Regions from separate parts of the Roseateles amylovorans genome, predicted to be linked through region 1. Evidence: riboswitches for the same ligand, from Rfam matches in the RefSeq annotation. Region 1 holds a riboswitch; the other holds the start of a gene.
What was found. A riboswitch is a leader RNA that binds a small molecule or an ion and turns the genes downstream of it on or off. The one in region 1 is predicted to bind cyclic di-GMP.
Positions count from the first base shown of each region.

Region 2: it holds a riboswitch for cyclic di-GMP, as region 1 does, so the genes downstream of both, N4261_RS12755 (two-partner secretion domain-containing protein) here and N4261_RS08690 (S53 family peptidase) in region 1, are expected to answer to the same signal.

Region 1 is NZ_CP104562.2:2,023,721-2,032,500, forward strand. It holds gene N4261_RS08680 (alpha/beta fold hydrolase) at 1-361, shown strand, start outside; gene N4261_RS08685 (TAXI family TRAP transporter solute-binding subunit) at 718-1,689, shown strand; gene N4261_RS08690 (S53 family peptidase) at 1,870-3,990, opposite strand; cyclic di-GMP riboswitch class I at 4,086-4,172, opposite strand; gene N4261_RS08695 (Rossmann-fold NAD(P)-binding domain-containing protein) at 4,495-5,718, shown strand; gene N4261_RS08700 (SRPBCC family protein) at 5,779-6,216, shown strand; gene N4261_RS08705 (Vgb family protein) at 6,225-6,857, shown strand; gene N4261_RS08710 (AraC family transcriptional regulator) at 7,040-8,125, opposite strand; gene N4261_RS08715 (MFS transporter) at 8,490-8,780, shown strand, end outside.
Region 2 is NZ_CP104562.2:3,011,321-3,020,100, reverse strand. It holds gene N4261_RS12755 (two-partner secretion domain-containing protein) at 1-3,324, opposite strand, end outside; cyclic di-GMP riboswitch class I at 3,404-3,506, opposite strand; gene N4261_RS12750 (hypothetical protein) at 4,076-4,573, opposite strand; gene N4261_RS12745 (hypothetical protein) at 4,732-5,484, opposite strand; gene N4261_RS12740 (ABC transporter substrate-binding protein) at 5,923-6,894, shown strand; gene N4261_RS12735 (sugar ABC transporter ATP-binding protein) at 6,959-8,587, shown strand; gene N4261_RS12730 (ABC transporter permease) at 8,709-8,780, shown strand, end outside.

The sequences.
Region 1 (8,780 bases):
GTTCATGGATGTGCCGGCCGGCCCGTTCTACGGCTTCAACCGTCCGGGTGCCAAGACCCTGCCGGGTGTGGTGCAGAACTGGTGGCGCCAGGGCATGATGGGCAGCGCCAAGGCCCATTACGACGGCATCAAGGCCTTCTCCGAGACCGACCAGACCGAAGACCTGAAGGCCATCACCGTGCCCACGCTGGTGATGCATGGCGACGACGACCAGATCGTGCCGATCGCCGATTCCGCGCTCAAGGCCGTCAAGCTGCTGAAGAACGGCTCGCTGAAGGTCTACAAGGGTTACTCGCACGGCATGCTCACCGTCAATGCCGATGTGCTGAACCAGGACCTGCTGGCCTTCATCAAGGCCTGATCCAGGCGGGTCCGTGTCCACGGGGAGACTCACCCCGTGGAGATCTGGACTGCGGGCTGCCGGCGCGAGCGGGCGGCCCGTTGTGCTTTGTGGTGGCCGCAGCGCCGGTCGGCGACTGCTGTGGCACAGGCACGGGCACGCGCACGGGCAGGGCGCTCCCCCATTCACGCGGTTTCGACCGTACGATGCGACGCCCGCCCTCTGATTTCTTCAACACCCAGCGGATGGCTGGATGAGGCGCTGACGCATGGTCGCGTTTTGCGTTGGTGCGCTGAAACGTGACGCTTTGATGCGCTGCCACGTTGATGCGTTGCCGCATTGATGCGCTGATCCACGGGGGCGATGCAGGAGCCCCCATGAACCGTCTGATTCGCTTTCCCCTGAGCCGACGCCGCGTGCTGTTGACCGCCACCTCGATGTCGACGGTGGCGCTGGCACTGCCAAGCGCTGCGCGCGCGCAGGCGCCCACGGGCGACGCGGCCCCGCTGGTGTTGGCGACCTCCACACCCGGCGGCGGCTTTGCGCTGTATGGGGAGACGCTGGCGCGGCTGGTGAATGCCCATGCCGGGGGCGAACGCCTGCGTGCGCAGCCCACACGCGGCACGGAGGAGAACCTGCCGCTGCTGCGCGAAGGCAAGGTCGATGCCGCCCTCATCCAGGGCACCAGTGCCGGCGATGTGCTGCAAGCGGGCGCGTCGCAGCCCTTGCGCATCTTGTTGGCGATGTATCCCAGCCCCGGTCTGTTGGCGGTGCCGCGGGCGTCGTCGGCGCGTCGGCTGGAGGATCTGGTGGGTCAGCCGGTGGTGTTCGGCGTGCGCAGCAGCGGGCTGGTGACCCTGGCCCGGCAGGTACTGGGTGCGCTGGATCTGGACATCGACCGCGATTTCCAGGCGCTGTATGTGGACCGGGCGGCCGATTCGCCCAAGCTGGTGATCGACGGCAAGGCCCGCGGCCTGTGGGGCGCGGGCGAAGGGTGGCCCGGCTTTGTCCAACTGGCGCAGTCGCCGGGTGGGGCGCGCTTCCTGGCACCCTCGGCGCAACAGATTCCCCGCATCCTGGCCCGTTATCCGCTGCTCAAGCCGATGGAACTTCCCGCGGGCACCTATCCCGGCATCGACGCCACGCTGCCCACGGTGGGGTCGATGAACTTCATCCTGGTCCGCGAGGATCTCCCACTGGAACGCGCTCAACGGCTGCTCGCGGCGATCCAGGCGGTGGCCCCGGCATGGGCAGCGGCATTGCCGCAGGCCCGGTTCAGCACGCTGGAGACCACGCGGGCGAGTGCGCCGTCGGAGGACTTGCTGCATGCGGCGGTGCGGTCGCGGTGAGTGGTTCTGAGCGTCTCTGGGCGGCGTGAAGCCGACCTCGGCAGACCTCGGCTGGCCTCAGCGAACCTCGGTGGACCGAAGTCGCGTGACTGATGAGAAAACGCCGGCGGGCCTCTCGGCACCACCGGCGTTCGGGGACGGGGGCCGGCGCGCAGGCGCCAGCCGTCGGTCAATGGTCGATCATTTCGCGGTGATCGTCACCGGAATGCTGACGGTGCTGCTCAGGCCGGCCGCATCGTTCACCGTGACCTTGAGCGTGTAGTTGCCGGTCACCGGCCTGGGCCACTTGGCGGTGACGGTCAGGCCGCTGATCGAGAAGCCCATGCCGGCGGGCACGCCGGTGATGGCGATCGAGGTCGGCGTGGAGGTGGCATCGGTGATGCTGAAGCTGCCGGTCAGCGCCTTGGCGGCGACGCCTTTCATCGGGCTGAAGGTGATGACCGGCCCGGCCTTCGCGATGGTGACGCTCAGCACGCCCTGGCCGCTCAGTCCGGTCTTGGTGTCCGTGGCCTTGACCGTGACGCTGTAGCGGCCGGCCACCGGACTGGCCCAACTGATGAGACCGGCGGTGCTGATGCTCATGCCGCCGGGAGCGCCGGTGAGGCCGTAGGTCACGGCATTCGGCGCGGTCACGGCGACGGTGTACTTCAGCGCGACGCCTGGCTGACCGCTCACGGTGGCGCTGCTCACACTCGGCGCGACCGGCGCGGCCGCGGGCGCCGTACTGCCGCTGAGCAACGCCAGTAGGCTGCTCACGTGGGGTGTTCCCAGACCGGTCAACTCGTCATAGCCGGTCTTGGCCACGCACAGGCTGCAACTGCCGTGTCGGCCTTGGGTGATGTCGGCGAAGGCGCTGGCGTAGTTGCCGGGCACCGCGCCGATCTGTCCGTACAGCACGGCGTGCGGCATACCCAACGGCAGCTTGGCGGACAGCGCGCGCTGGGCGTTGGCGATGGCGATCAGTCCGGCCCATTGCGGCGTGGACAGGCTGGTGCCGCCCACGCTCATCCAATTGACGGCCGCTGAGCCGGGCGTCATCACGGCGACGTACTGACCGGTGGCCGAATCGGCATTGAAGGCCACATCGGCGACGGTCCGGCGGGCATAACCGGTGAAACCGGGCACGTTGGCCGCCTGGTAGCTCGGCTTGGTGGTGTAGGCGCTGACGCCGCCGCCCGTGCCCGACCACGCCACCTCGCTGCGCGCGCCGGTGCCGTTGTAGCTCAGCGTGGTGCCGCCGACGGCGACGACATAGGGCGAGACCGAGGGCCAGCTGACTGCGACGCCGGAATCGCCGGTGGCCGCCAGATAGGTCATCCTGGCGCCGGTGAAGGCGCTGTCGTAGGCGGCGGTGTAGGTGCCCTCATTCGCGCCGAAGCTCATCGAGACCACGCCGGGACCCATGGCATTGGCCAGCTTGATGGCGCCGATCAGGCTGTTCAACGAGGCGTCGACGGCTTCGATCAACACCAGCCGCGCCAGCGGCGCGGTGGCGTGGACCCATTGCACGTCCAGTGCGATTTCGGTGGCCCAGCCCGAGTCATAGCCGGGTGCGGTCGCGGTCAGGGTGCCGGTCGGTGTGGCGTAGACCTGCGAGAACTCGCAGGTCTTGGCCGACGCGGCGGCCAGCGGCAGCGCGGTATTGGTGGCAATGGCCTTGGTGGTGCAGGTGGGCAGACCGAACTTCGCATTGAAGGCGGCCAGTTCCGCTGCCACGTTGGGATTGTGCTTGGCGTTGACGATGTAGACCGTCTGGCCGGCGCCCAGGGCGGCGGCCTGCGCGGCGGTGAGCGTGGCGCCGGCGCCCAGCAAGGCCGGCATGCCGTAGGCGGCGCGGATCTGCGCCGGGGTGTAGGTGGTGACGGCGGCGCCGGATGCTTGAGGCGCGGCCTGGCCGTTGCCGCTGGCGAGCGCCCGGCTGCGCTGAGCGAACAGCAGGGCGTCCAGACTCAGCCGCTGGGTGGACAAGCCCGCCAGGGCCGCCGGGATGTGCTGTGAATGCGGCGCCTGCAGCGCGGTGGCGGACGGATTCGCCGGATCGGTATCGGCGGGCTCGTCCAGGATCACCGGCGCGGCGTGGAAGGTCGGTTGGGCCTGGACGGTGGCGCCTTCGACGGTCGCGGTCGCGTCCGGTTGGGCGAGCTTGAACACCAGCGGGGCCGACGCGGCGGTACTGGCGGCGGCGGCGGTGTCCGCCGAGGTGTCTTGTCCACCGCCGCAGGCACTGAGGGCGGCGGCCGACACGGCGCACAGCCACAGAGCGCTGCGGTGGGAGGTCTTCGCGGGGGCGAGCTGTCGCATGGGGGTCCTCGGGCGATTCAAACCAGGGCGAGGGCCACGCGAACACAACGGTCACCGGCGACAGTGACAGGTCCGGCGCAGGGCCGGGCCTTCTCATTGGCAACCCCGCTGCCGTGGCGCTGTCGCGCGGTAGGCCGGTGGCTTTGCGTCCCCGCTTTTCAACGGGTTTGCCCTCAGACATCGAAGCTTGCGATCGCCCAGGACCTGGTACTCATCGCAACTGGGCTGCACCTTAGTTGGGGCTGTACGGCAAGGATAGAGGGCGTTACAAGACGGCAGATCGCCGCGTGAAATGAGCACGGCTTTGCCGGACGTGACCCGCATTTGACCGTCAGCTCACTGCAAGCTTCGGTGCGGTTTGGTGCAGCTCGATGCGGGATGAGGCCGATGAACACGGGCATCGCTTGCCCTGTCGGCGCGGGGTGGGTCGGTCCCGCGCCACGGTCTCGCGGTGAGTGCCGACCTGCCAGGGTCGGCGGCCGGTCGGGGTAGGCTTGGTCCATGATGGATTCCCTGATTGCCGCGGCGGGCCGCGCGTTGATGGCCGGCGATCCGCTGAGTGCGCTCAACCGCGTGGCCTTGCGCAACGATCCGCCCGCGCTGGCCTTGCGCGGCATCGCGATGGCGCAGCTCGGGGAGTTGGCGCGGTCACGCGAGCTGCTGAGCAGCGCCAGGCGACGGTTCGGACCGGAGGAGGTGCTGGCCCGGGCGCGATGCACGGTGGCCGAGGCCGAAGTGGCTTTGGCTTTGCGGGACCTGGGCGGGTCGCTCCGACCCCTGGAGACCGCTGCCGCTGCGTTGGCCGATCGCGGCGACCATGGCAATGCCCTGCACGCCCGGCTGATCGCGGTGCGACGGCTGTTGCTGCTGGGCCGCCTTGACGCTGCAGCGTCAGCCCTGCAGACCCTGGACGTGCGGCGCCTGGTCTCGCCCGCGCTGCAGACCGTGGCTGAACTGGCCCATGCCGAGATCGCGCTGCGGACGCTGCGCACCGGGTCCGCCGAGGCCGCGTTGAGCCGGGCTCGAGCTGCCGCCGGGCAGGCCGGCGTGCCGGCGCTTCAGGCCGAGGTGGACGAGGCCGTGGGCGCCTTGCACCGCCCTGCGGCGCGATGGGTTCGAGCGGGCATCGAGCAGCCCCTTCGGTTGGCCGAGGTCGAGGCCTTGCTCGCCACCGGCGCGCTGGTGGTGGATGGCTGCCGGCGCGGTCTGCAGGCGGGCGATGCGTGGCAGTCCCTGGCGCGGCGGCCGGTGCTCTTCACACTGGCCTGCGCCTTGGCGGAACAGTGGCCCGGCGGTGTGCCGCGCGAGGTGTTGATCGCTCGTGCCTTCCGCATCCGCCGCCCCGACGAAACGCACCGCGTGCGGCTGCGGGTGCAGATGGGCCGGCTGCGCGCGCTGCTCGCGCCGGTGGCCCGCATCGAGGCCAGGGACCGCGGATTCGCCTTGGTGACCCCCGGCGATCGGCCAGTGGTGGTGTTGCGCCCGCCCGTCGATGGGGAGGCCGCGTCCTTGCAGGCCTTGCTGGCCGATGGTGCGCCGTGGTCCACCTCCTCGCTGGCGCTGGCGCTGGGCGAGAGTCAACGCAGCATTCAGCGCGCGCTGGCCTCGCTGCAGGCGACTGCAAGGGCGCGGTCGATCGGGCAGGGGCGAGCCCAGCGTTGGCTCAGCGCCCCGATGGTCGGATTCACGACGATCTTGTTACTCCCCGCGTCCGTGCCAATTGCCTAGAGTGATCCCACCGCATCACGCGAAGATTTGGAGCGCAGCATGGTCGATATCGTTCACAGAATGGGCATCAAGGCGCCGCCCGACAAGGTCTTTGCCGCGCTCGGCACCCTTGAGGGTCTCGCCGGCTGGTGGACCCGGGACACCACCGGCCACGCGCAGCCCCTGGGCCGGATCAGGTTCCGGTTCTGCAATGCCGCCGGCACCGAGTTGGGCGCGTTCGACATGGAGGTGCTGACCCAGGACCCCGACCAGGCGGTGCGTTGGCGCGTCAAGGAGGGGCCGGCCGAATGGGTCGGCACTGACATCGAGTTCCTGCTTGCGCAGCAGGATGAGTTCACCATCGTGAATTTCGCCCATCGTCATTGGCGCGAGGAGGCGGCGTTCATGGCCCACTGCAGCATGAAGTGGGCGACCTTCCTGCTCAGCCTGCGCGAGTGGGTGGAGACGGGGCGCGGCCGGCCGTCGCCGGATGACCTGAAGATCGACAACTGGAACTAGGTGAGCCCATGCGAAAGAAAAACGCAGAGATCGTGCGCGAGTACGGCCCTTTCGACGGTGCCCCGTCGGTCCATGGGGTGACCCATGACGGCGAGCGGGTGTGGGTGGCCACCGGCACGCGGCTGCTGGCCATCGATCCCGACCAGGGCGAGGTGGCCCGCACCCTGGACAGGGCCTGCGACGCCGGCACGGCGTTCGATGGCCGGCATCTCTATCAACTGGCCGAGGCGCGCATCGACAAGATCGATCCGGCGAGTGGACGGGTCATTGCGTCCATTCCAGCGCCCGGGCATGGCCTGGACTCGGGACTGGCCTGGGCCGAGGGCAGCCTGTGGGTGGGGCAGTACCGCGATCGCAAGATTCACCGCATCGACCCGGCCAATGGCGCCATCCTGCGCACCATTGAGTCCGACCGTTTCGTCACCGGCGTGACCTGGGTGGACGGCGAGCTCTGGCACGGCACCTGGGAGGGTGACGAAAGCGACATCCGACGGATCGACCCCGACAGTGGCGCCGTGCTGGACCAACTGACCATGCCGGCCGGCACCGGGGTGAGCGGTCTGGAGTCCGATGGCGCTGGTCTTTTCTATTGCGGCGGCGGGGCCAGCGGGAAAGTGCGCGCGGTGAAGCGGCCGCGGTAGTCCGTCTCCGTCGGAGGCTCCGGCAGACAGCCCCGGCAGGCTGATGCGCGGGATGGCCGATGCAAGCGGGCGGGGCCGGCTCGGAGGTCCTGGATGGTGACGCATGGGCCGCGCGCCGTCGAGCCTGCGCTGAACGGCGTGAAGGCGTTGTCCATGCCGCGCTTGCGCGAACCACGGCCACCCTAGCGGCGAACCTCCAGCGGCGACTTGCCGGTCCACCGCTTGAAAGCATGCCGGAAGCTGTTCGCGTCACTGAAGTCCAGGGCCGCGGCGATGTCTTCCAGTGACAGCGAGGTGCTGCCCAGGTAGTCCAGCGCCAGCGCGTGCCGCACGCTGGACAGCAGCTCGCTGAAGGAGGTGCCTTCGTCGCTCAGGCGCCGCCTGAGCGTGCGCGAGGTCATGCACAGCGACGAGGCCACGTCCTCGATGCCGGGAAAGCGCCCCGGAATGCGGGTGAGCTCTTCATAAACGCGGCGGGTCAGTCCCGCCTGCCAGGCAATCTGGGACAGCAGCCGCTCACAGGTCTCGGACATCTGGGCCGCCGTGATCGGATTGGCCATCTGCGGCGCCCGGTCCAGCCATTCGCGCGGGTAGTGCAGCTCATTGCGAGTGTGGCCGAAGGTGACGGGGCAGCCCAGCGTTCTTGCCACGTCGTCCGCATGCGCGGGCGCTGGCATGGCGTAGAGCGCTTCGACCGGTCGGCACCACGGGCCCATCACGTCCGTGATCAGGGTGACGTGGCCGGCGAACTGCACGTCCAGGAAGAAGCGGTACTGCTCGGGGGTGAGTGCCAGCAGGGCGAGCTCGTCATGGGTGGGCAGGTGCCAGACGGCCGTGCCGCCGTCCTCCGAGCGTCGGACGGGCATGACCGGCGTCCCGAGCGCGTGGTAGCGCATCGACATCTCGAAGCCCTCGCGCATCGTCGCCGTGCACAGCATGGCGTAGCCGTAAAGCCCATAGCAGCTGATGTGCAGACGCTGCCCCACCCGCAGGCCCAGCTCGGGCGCCGGGCACAGCCGCACCGCATTGCGGCCCACCGTCAGCAACTGTTGCACCGAGGTGCGCGTGGCAGGGTCGTCGATCTGCGCCGAGCTCAGCCCGGTGCCGGCCAGCGCACGCTCACTGCACACACCGAATTCGTCCAGGGCCTGAACCAGGGTGAGGATCTTCAGCGGGGCATAAAGACGTTCTCGCAGGCTGAGTGCCGTGTGGCCGGCGAAGGGGCCGGAGGACACGGTTTGGGGGGGCGGTACAGAGACGTCAAGCATGGTCGCGGAGAGTGGATGTTCGTAGCCGACGCGGAGTATTGCAGCCGGCGATGACATGGAGCGCCGAGTGATTGGACAACGTTGTCCGACTGGATGCGCAGGCTGTCCGACTTTGACTTTTCGCTGGCCCTCCCAGCGGACAGACTTCTGCACGTCGAGCGCCGTCCCATCTGCCATTGGCACGACGGCCGCCTTGCGGAGGGCCCGATCCCGGGATGAACGATCGGGGGCATCTCCGCCAGCTGTCCTCCTGATCTCCCCTGAGGGGTCATCCCAGTGTCATCCAGATTGCCCAACAGGATCTGCCGGCCACAAGGCCGGCCGTCGGGTTGGCGGACTGTCCACCCCACTCACCCCGACTCGAATGAACGCGCTTTCGCCCTCGCCATCCATCCAGACCGGGTTCTCACCCTCGCGTGCGGCGATCGGGGCGCTGCTGGGGCTGACCCAGGGCTTCGGGCTGTATCTGGTGAGCAACAACCTCGGTGCCATCCAGGGATCGCTGGGGGCGACGGCGGCCGAGGCCAGTTGGCTCACCACCGCCTACTTCGCGACCGCCCTGTGGGCCTCGCTGCTGATCACCAAGATTCGGCTGCAGGTCGGGCTGAGGATCTTCACCGTGGCCAGCCTGTGGCTGTTCCTGGGCGTCGCGGTC
Region 2 (8,780 bases), 990 kb from region 1:
CGTGGCATGCAGCGTCAGATCGCCTTGCGCGCCGATCGTGTTGTCCGCGAGCAGGCCGGCGGCCAATGTGCCGCTGCTATAGATGCGCGTGGCGTCCACCGACAGCGCGCCTTGCGACGCCATGGTGCCGCTGTGGCGCAGCGTCGCGGCCTGCACTTGCAGTTGGGCTGGGGCCTGACCTTGTTGCTGACCCTGCGCCCGCATCAGCCCGCTGTTGTCCAACACCCCGGTGGTGCGCACCAGCAGATCGCCGTTGGCCTGGATGCTGCCGGCGTTGGTGAGCTGCACGCCGTCCAGGCGCAGCGTGCCGGCGGTAGCAGCGATCACGCCGGCGCCCGCGTTGTCCAGCGTCATCGCCTGGATCTGCATGGATCGTGCAGTCACCTGGCCGTCGCGGTTGAACAGCGACTGGGCGTTCAGATCGAGCAGCCCGCCGGCGCTGAGCAGCCCGTCCTGGTTCTGCAACTGGCCCGTCTGCACTCGCATGGCGGCGCCGCTGGTGGAGAGCACGCCACCGGTGTTGTCCAGCGACTGCGCGCTGACCGACGCCGCGCGGCTGTTGGTCTGGATCACGCCGCCACGGTTGTCCAACTGGCCTGCCAGCGCCACCGTCCACGCGCCGTCACCGCTCACCGCCACCGTGCCGCCCGCATTGCGCCAGTCCGTCGCCTGCAGCAACAACGACCCACTGCGCAGCGTCGCACCCTCGGTGATGAGGAATTGCGTGGACTGCAACGTCACGCCATGCCCGACCGAGATCTGGCTGCGGCTGAGGTCCAACTGCTGAGCGCTGAGCGCAGCGTCGGCCGCCAGCACTTGGCCTTGCACTGCGGCTTCGTTCGCAACCACGGTCAGCGTGCCGCGCTCCGCGATGCGACCGTCGGTGAGCAGACCGGCGGCCATCGTCGATGTCGACGACGCTCTCAGTGCACGTCCAGCCTGCGCCGAGGCATCGCCTTGCGATCCGAAGAGACCAGTGATGGACAGATCAGTCCCGGACGTCGCGCGCAGCGAGGCGCCTCCGTAAACCGATCCGCCGAAGGTGGCAGAGTCGACCGTCGCGAGCGTCGCCGATGTTCCTGCGCGCAGCGCACCCTGGCTGTTAACCGTCCGCGCATCGACCGTGAGATCCCGCGCGGCCACGATGCTCGATGCGCCAGCCGCGCCCTTCCCTTCGCTGTCTTGAACCAGCCCGCCTTGCAGCCTCAACTGCACATCCTGCCCGCTGACGAGCCCACCGTGCTCCTGACTCAGCGAGGCCGCTTGAATCGACACCGCATCCCGCGCCGCGATCATCCCCGCCCGATTGCTCAGCGCACCTTGACCGGAGAGACTCAACCCGCCTTGCGCCGCCTGGAGCTGACCGCCATCGTTCTGGATGGACGAGCGCACCTGCACGGCGAGCCCCGCATCCGCCAGCACCTGCCCGCCACGGTTGTCGAGGCTGTCCGCGCTCAGCGACGTGGCACCGCTGCTGCGCACCACCGCCTGACGCAGCGACAGTGCGCCCTCAGACTGCAGCTGCACGCTGCGGCCCAGCACGTCCGCGCTGTCGAGCTGCAGCCGGCCGGCCGACACCTCCAACGCGCCGTTGGTGCTGAGGGCGGCGCCTCGCAGATCGGCGTCCACCGCGCTCAGGCGCATCGCGCCGCTGCCGTAGTGCTCCAGACGGGCTTGCACGCCGCTCAGTTGGCCGGCCGAGAGCACGAACTCCCGCCCATTGCTGGCGATGCGGCCGCCATCGGTCATCAGGTTGCCGCTCACCGACACCGACAGCGCCTCGCTGCCCAGATGCAGCCACTCGCCTCGGGTGTTGTCCAGATCGGTCGCTGCGATCAGCAGTTGTTGCCCAACGAGGGACGCGCCCTGCGTGCTCAACAGACCGCCGGAGCGAAGGTCCAGCGTCCCGGTCGAGAAGAGCTGCGCGTTGTCGGCGCGCAGCGCCGCCGCGGACAGCTGAATGCGCGCCGCCTGGAACTGCGCACCCGTGGCATCGAACGAGTCGCCGGACGCCTGCAGCGCCGCACCGGCCAGCACTTGGCCGGCCTGGCGCGACAGGCCCTCGGCCGTCAGCGTGAGGTTGCCCGCGCCGGCAGTGAGTGTGCCGTCGTCATTGAGGCCTGCGGCCGTGACGCTGCCCGCTTCGCCCTGCAGTTGCCCGCCGCTGAGGGTGGCCGAGCCCTTGGCCGCCAGCCAGCCAGCGTTGCGCACGCCCTGCGACATCCGCACCGTGAGCGCCGCCTCGCCGTTGGCGGGTGCGGCGTCCTGCGCATAGACGGTGCCGGTGTTGTCCAGCCAGCCCTGCGCATTGAGCGTGAGCTGCCCGGCGATCAGTTGCCCGGCCTGGCGCACCCCCAGGCCATCCTCGGTGCCGACCAGCGTGATTCGCTGCGCATAGATCCCGCCCAGGGCGGTGCTGTCCAGCGCGTAGCGAGGCCGCTCGCCGGTGGGCGCCAGGGCCTCACCTCCCGCATTCAGGTTGGCACCCATCACCTGCGTGCCGGTGCCGATGCGCACGTCCTTGGCCCACAGGCCCGCATTGATCTCCACGGCGCGGGCCAGGAGCGCGGTGTAGTCGGTCTGGCTCGCGTCCAACCCCTGACCGTCGATGCGGATCAGGCCGCCCTGCACGCCGAAGCCGGTGAGGCTGCCGTCCGCGCCCCAGCGCGCAGTGCCGGTGGTCAGCGTGGCGCTGCTGGCGTTGATGAAGCCTGCGCCATCGACCACGATGCCGGCCGGGTTGGCGATGACCACCTCGGCCCGGCGTCCGCCCACCTCCACGAAGCCCTTGAGCTGGCTTGGGTTGCTGCTGTTGACCTCGTTGAGGATGACCCGCGCCTCGCCCTTGGCCAGCCACGGATTGCCCTGCACCCAGCCGCCGAGCTGCGTGCTGGTCTCCCCCCGCGAGTTGTTGAGGATGACGCCCGACGGGTTGACGTCGAACTGGCTGTAGGTGTTGCGCGAGACCCCCGCCGCACTCGGCGTCTGGATGTTGACCAGCGGCGTGCCATTGGGCGCAGTGAGCACCGTGGGCTGCTGGTTCTTGGGCGCGGTGGCGTCGGGCTTGATCTGCGCTTGCGCGTCGGGCGAGAGCGTCAGCGCCGCAGTCAGCGCCATCGACATGGCCATGGCCGCCACCAAGCCCAGCAGCGCCGGCGGGCCACGAGACACCGCAGGCACCGACGCCTCGGAGGTCAGCGCCCGGCGCGATGGGCCGTCACTCTCGCCCGCGGCGCCCTTGCCCTGGCTGCGCACCGTCTCGGCCACCGCCATCAACTGGCCGCGTTGCTGGTTGAAAACGATTCGGTATTGAAGGCGGTTCATCGCGACAGACTCAGGTTGAACGTGCACCCAAGACCGCGCATCACGCCGCGACGCTTCATCACGATCCGGACCGCGCCGAACCGGCAACCCCGCTATCTCCAGGAACGTGTCGAGCAGTCGACAGGTCCGAGAGACCGGTGGCTTTGCGTCACCGGTTCACACCGGTTTTGCCCTGGGCCGCCAGGCCGCCGATACACCGACCGCCTCGCAAGAAGCCATCGATGCTATCGAGCAGCAAACCCGGAAATTGATCTGTTTAAAGGTGATTGACGCCGTCAATCCCGATGCATTAACCCGGCCGAAGAGCGGGCTTGGCGACCGCCTCACTGCCGGCCATCGATGCGAGAGAACCTCGATGGGGACGCGAATCGCCGCAAGGGCTCGATGGAGGGGCAAGAACCAAAATGAGATGTCGCCCGCAAATCTCATTCCCCCGATCGAGCGCGCTCGATCCCTCGTGAGTTCACCCCTGAGGGGGAAGTGAAATCTTGAGCAATCCCAGGTGGGTCGACCCCAACGGCGCGTACACACGCCACAGCGTTGAAAGAATGCGACGCCCGCCGTCGCTCGACCGCGGGCGGCTCAACAAATGAGTCAGTCGACCATGATCGACCAAATGCCTAAAGGCCCAATGGTCCATGGGCCGGATAGCCGGATAGCCGGATAGCCGGAATCCGAGATCCGAGATCCGAGATCCGATAGCAGATAGCAGATAGCCAAGGGCAAAGGGCCCGCTGGAGCGCTCCCGCGCTCAATCGCCTTGCTGGCGCGACAACAGATGGGCGGCCAGACGCAGGCGCATCTGCTTTTCCAGCGCATCGGACGGCACATCCGGCTTCGGGCCGCTGAAGGCGCCGGCGATGTTGCGCACCACCTGCACCGGCGTCATCACCAGGCCCCAAGGGAAGCCCCACCAGCCCAGGACCAGCGAGAACGCCGCATCGCCCAGCTTGCGCTTGTTGCCGCAGCGTTGGCAGCTGATGATCGGCCGGCTGGACCATTGGGTCATCAGCACGGCGGACCAGACACGGTGCGAGGTATGCACATCCACCGGCCCCTGGCCGCTGCATTGCGGGCAGTTGCCGCGGTGGACCAAGGTGACGTGGTAGCGGACATCCGCATCGCTCAATTGCGCAGCCGCCTGCGCCATGGCGCCGTTGGCCATGCAGGTGTTGTTGCAGTAGCGCCGGTCGCCTTGCGACTTGCCGCCGAAAAGAATGGTGGTGTCGCAATACGCGCAACGAGCCATGGTGCGGTTCTCCCTGTCTGAACGGGGTCGTCTCGACCCTCCGGCCGGGAGTGTCCGCGAGCCCGCCGCCCTCAGGCCGAACCCTTGCAGCTCAGGCGCGACAAGTCTGTTCCGTCAACGACCGCCATCGGGAATTCCGCACAAAGCACTCACATGGATCAGGTCTGTCCCCCCAAGGAAGGATGGTCGGTGCGCCCGGACCACGATTCCTGGCGACCCGCATCCTGGGTCGCGCCCGGCCACCGGACGCGCCGTCCCGTCGCTCGCAGCACGACCAGGATCAGCAGGCCCGCGATCATCAGGACGAGGGATGAGACTTCCGGGACCACGGCCATGAACCACACCCCGGGCGATGCCGACAGCGACCCCGACCGCACATTCCAGGTCTCGAGCTCGCCAGAAATCGAATCGCGGGTGTTGGAGGTGCTCAGGCTCAGTTGCTCGAAACGTCCGGTCGGCGCGATGGTCAGTTGGTCGATCGAGAGGCTCCAGACCGTGGGCAACGCGAACATGCCGGTCGCACCGATGGAGAAGCTGCCAACGGTTTGAACCGAGCCGCCGCAGCAGGGATCGCCCGGTCCGGGAAACGTCAGGGTCTGTCCGGGACCGCCGCTGGCGGGCAGCAGCGTGAGCGAAAAGCGCAGGATGTCGTCCTGGGTGGCGCCAGCTGCCAGGATCTCGGAGGTCCAGATGTCGGCCCGGATCCGGTACGGCGCGACGACCAGGTCATTGGGAGGATCCTCCCGGATCAGGCGGGTCTGGACATCGAACAGCTGCCCGACGTAGGAGTAACGAAACTCCAGTGCATGCGCGGGCGTGGACGCCAGGAGCAACAGCCCCCAGGCAGCCAGCGCCGCCAGGGCGGCCCGCAGGCCACGGGCGCGTCCCGGTGAAAACATGAATCCGGTCATGAGCGGCCTCCTTGGGGTCTTGTTGAAGTCTTGCTGAAGTCTTGCTGAAGTCTGGTCGACGCACGGCGGCGCCGCACTGACGATAGGCCGCCGCTCCGGCGCCTTCCAGTGCATGACCCCGGCATCCGGGGCGCGGTCCGGGTTTGCGCGGCGGCGGGCACGCCAGCGCAGCTCCCACGCCGCAGGCAACACGGCGGGCGGCGGACTCGCACCTTGGCCGAACGTCCGCCCGTCGTGGACGGCCCCTGCGATGCGTGGCACCTGGGAACAACCCGAATATCAATCCCGACGCTCCGATACCGATCTCGACATCACCCCATCCTCAAATGTGATTGGTTGCACGGAACGTCCGTGCCTACGATGCCAGCCACCTCTCGAGGCTTGTCCGGCGTCCTGTCGGGCATGACCTCCCATACCAAGTCGAATGAGGAGACAAGCATGTTGAAGACTCGCCGCCATCTTCTGGGCGCGACCGCGCTCGCCCTGACGCTCGGCCCGGTGCTGAGCGTTCACGCTGCCGATGCACCCTTGGTGCTGGGCTTCAGCCAGGTGGGTGCCGAAAGTGAATGGCGCACCGCCAACACCGCCTCGATCAAGGACGCCGCCAAGCAGGCCGGCATCACGCTGAAATTCGCCGATGCGCAGCAAAAGCAGGAGAACCAGGTCAAGGCGATCCGCAGCTTCATTGCGCAGAAGGTGGATGTGATCGCGTTCTCGCCGGTGGTGGAGTCCGGCTGGGACACGGTGCTGCGCGAAGCCAAGAACGCCAAGATCCCGGTGATCCTGACCGACCGCGCGGTGAACGTGACCGACCCGTCGCTGTATGTGACCTTCATCGGCTCGGACTTCGTCGAGGAAGGCCGCAAGGCCGGCCGCTGGGTGCTGGACTGGGCCAAGAAGACGGTGCCCCAGGGCGAGGTCAACATCGTGGAGCTGCAAGGCACCGTGGGCTCGGCGCCGGCGATCGATCGCAAGAAGGGCTTCGAGGAAATCATCAAGGCCGATCCGCGCATCAAGATCGTGCGCTCGCAGTCGGGCGACTTCACCCGTGCCAAGGGCAAGGAAGTGATGGAGGCCTTCCTCAAGGCCAAGGACAAGAAGATCCACCTGCTCTATGCGCACAACGATGACATGGCCATCGGCGCCATCCAGGCGATCGAGGAAGCCGGTCTGAAGCCGGTGAAGGACATCGCGATCGTGTCGATCGACGGCGTGCGCGGCGCCTTCGAGGCGATGGTGGCCGGCAAGCTGAATGTGACCATCGAATGCAATCCGCTGCTGGGACCGCAGCTGATGCAACTGGCCAAGGATGTGAAGGCCGGCAAGACCCTGCCCAAGCGGATCACGACCGAAGAAGGCGTGTTCACGGCGGACGTCGCCGCGCAGGAACTGCCCAAGCGCAAGTACTGAGCACAGAGCCCGCGAGGCGGCCGACCCGGCCGCCGACCGGGTCGAGAGGACACGGGGTGCGACGTTGAAACGGGAAAGCGCAGATTCGCCGCTGCTGGTGCTGGAGCACATCGACAAGGGATTTCCTGGCGTGCAGGCCTTGTCCGGTGTGGGCCTGCGCCTGTTCGGCGGCGAGATCCATGCGCTGATGGGCCAGAACGGCGCGGGCAAGTCCACGCTGATCAAGGTGCTGACCGGCCTGTATGCGCCGGACGCCGGGCGCATCCGGCTGAGCGGCCAGGACATCGCCCCGCGCAGCACGGCGGAGGCTCAGGACCTGGGCATCAGCACCGTCTATCAGGAGGTGAACCTCTGCCCCAACCTGTCGGTGGCGGAGAACCTGTTCATCGGCCGCTATCCGCGATGCTTCGGCCAGATCGACTGGAAGCGGATGCGCGAGCGGTCGCGGGTGCTGCTTGCGGAGCTGGAACTCGACATCGATGTGGATGCGCCGCTGGCGCGGTATTCGCTCTCGGTGCAGCAGATGGTGGCGATCGCGCGGGCGCTGAACATCTCGGCCCAGGTGCTGATCCTGGACGAGCCCACCTCCAGCCTGGACGAGGCCGCGGTGCAGCATCTGTTCCGGGTGATGCGCCGGCTGCGTGACCAGGGCATGGCCATCCTGTTCGTGACCCATTTTCTGGAGCAGGTGTATGCGGTGTCCGACCGCATCACGGTGATGCGCAACGGCCGCACCGAAGGCGAATACCACGCGGCCGAACTCGGTCGCCTGGAGCTGGTGCAGCGGATGGTCGGGCCGCATGTGGCGTCGGGCGCCGAGCGCACCGACGCCTGCGCCGCCGAGGGTCCGCCGGTGCTGCGCACCCATGGGTTGGCGCGTCGCGGTGTCTTGCAGCCCTTGGATCTGGAAATCCGTCGCGGCGAGGTGATGGGCCTGTGCGGCCTGCTGGGATCGGGCCGCACCGAGACCGCACGGCTGCTGTTCGGCGCCGACACCGCCGACGCCGGTGAGATCGAGATCAATGGCCGGCGACAGCGCATGGCCTCGCCCCGACAGGCCATCGCCGAAGGCCTGGCCTTCTGCTCCGAGGACCGGAAGGTCGAGGGCGCGGTGCTGGCGCTGTCGGTGCGGGAGAACATCATCCTCGCGCTGCAGGCCCGTCAGGGCTGGTGGCGCGCGATGCCGTTGCGTCGGCAGCGCGCCCTGGCGGAGGACTATGTCCGCCGCCTCGGCATCAAGACCGCCGACATCGACACGCCGATCGGCCTGCTCTCCGGCGGCAATCAACAGAAGGCCCTGCTGGCGCGCTGGCTGCTGACGCGACCGCAGTTGCTGATCCTGGACGAACCGACCCGCGGCATCGACGTGCGCGCCAAGGAAGAAATCATGGATGAGGTCCGCCGCCTGTGTGCGGTGCGGGAAGACCCGGCGACGCCCGGGACGAATTGGCGACAAGCCACGCCCGGCGCGAGCGAATCCGCCTCCGCCATCGCCGAGCCCGCAGTCTCGGCGGAGGATCGCCGGATGGCGGTGCTCTTCATTTCGTCCGAGCTGCCCGAGGTCCTGCGCTGCAGCGACCGGTTGATGGTGATGCGGGAGCGCCGCGCCGGCGGTGTGTATTCACGCGGCGAACTGGATGACCAATCGGTGCTGGAAGTGATTGCAGGCGATGGCGGAGCCCGACGTGATTGAGTCGCTGCCCTTGCGTGTGGAGCCGCCTCCCGGCCCGCTGGCGCGCCTGCTGCGCGGTGCGCGACGCGGCTGGGCCGTGGGTCGCGCCCATCCACTGCTGCGGCCGGTGGCGGCATTGCTGATGTTGTTGATCGTGGATGCGATCTGCCTGCCCGGCTTCTGGCATCTGGAAATCAAGGACGGCCACCTCTAT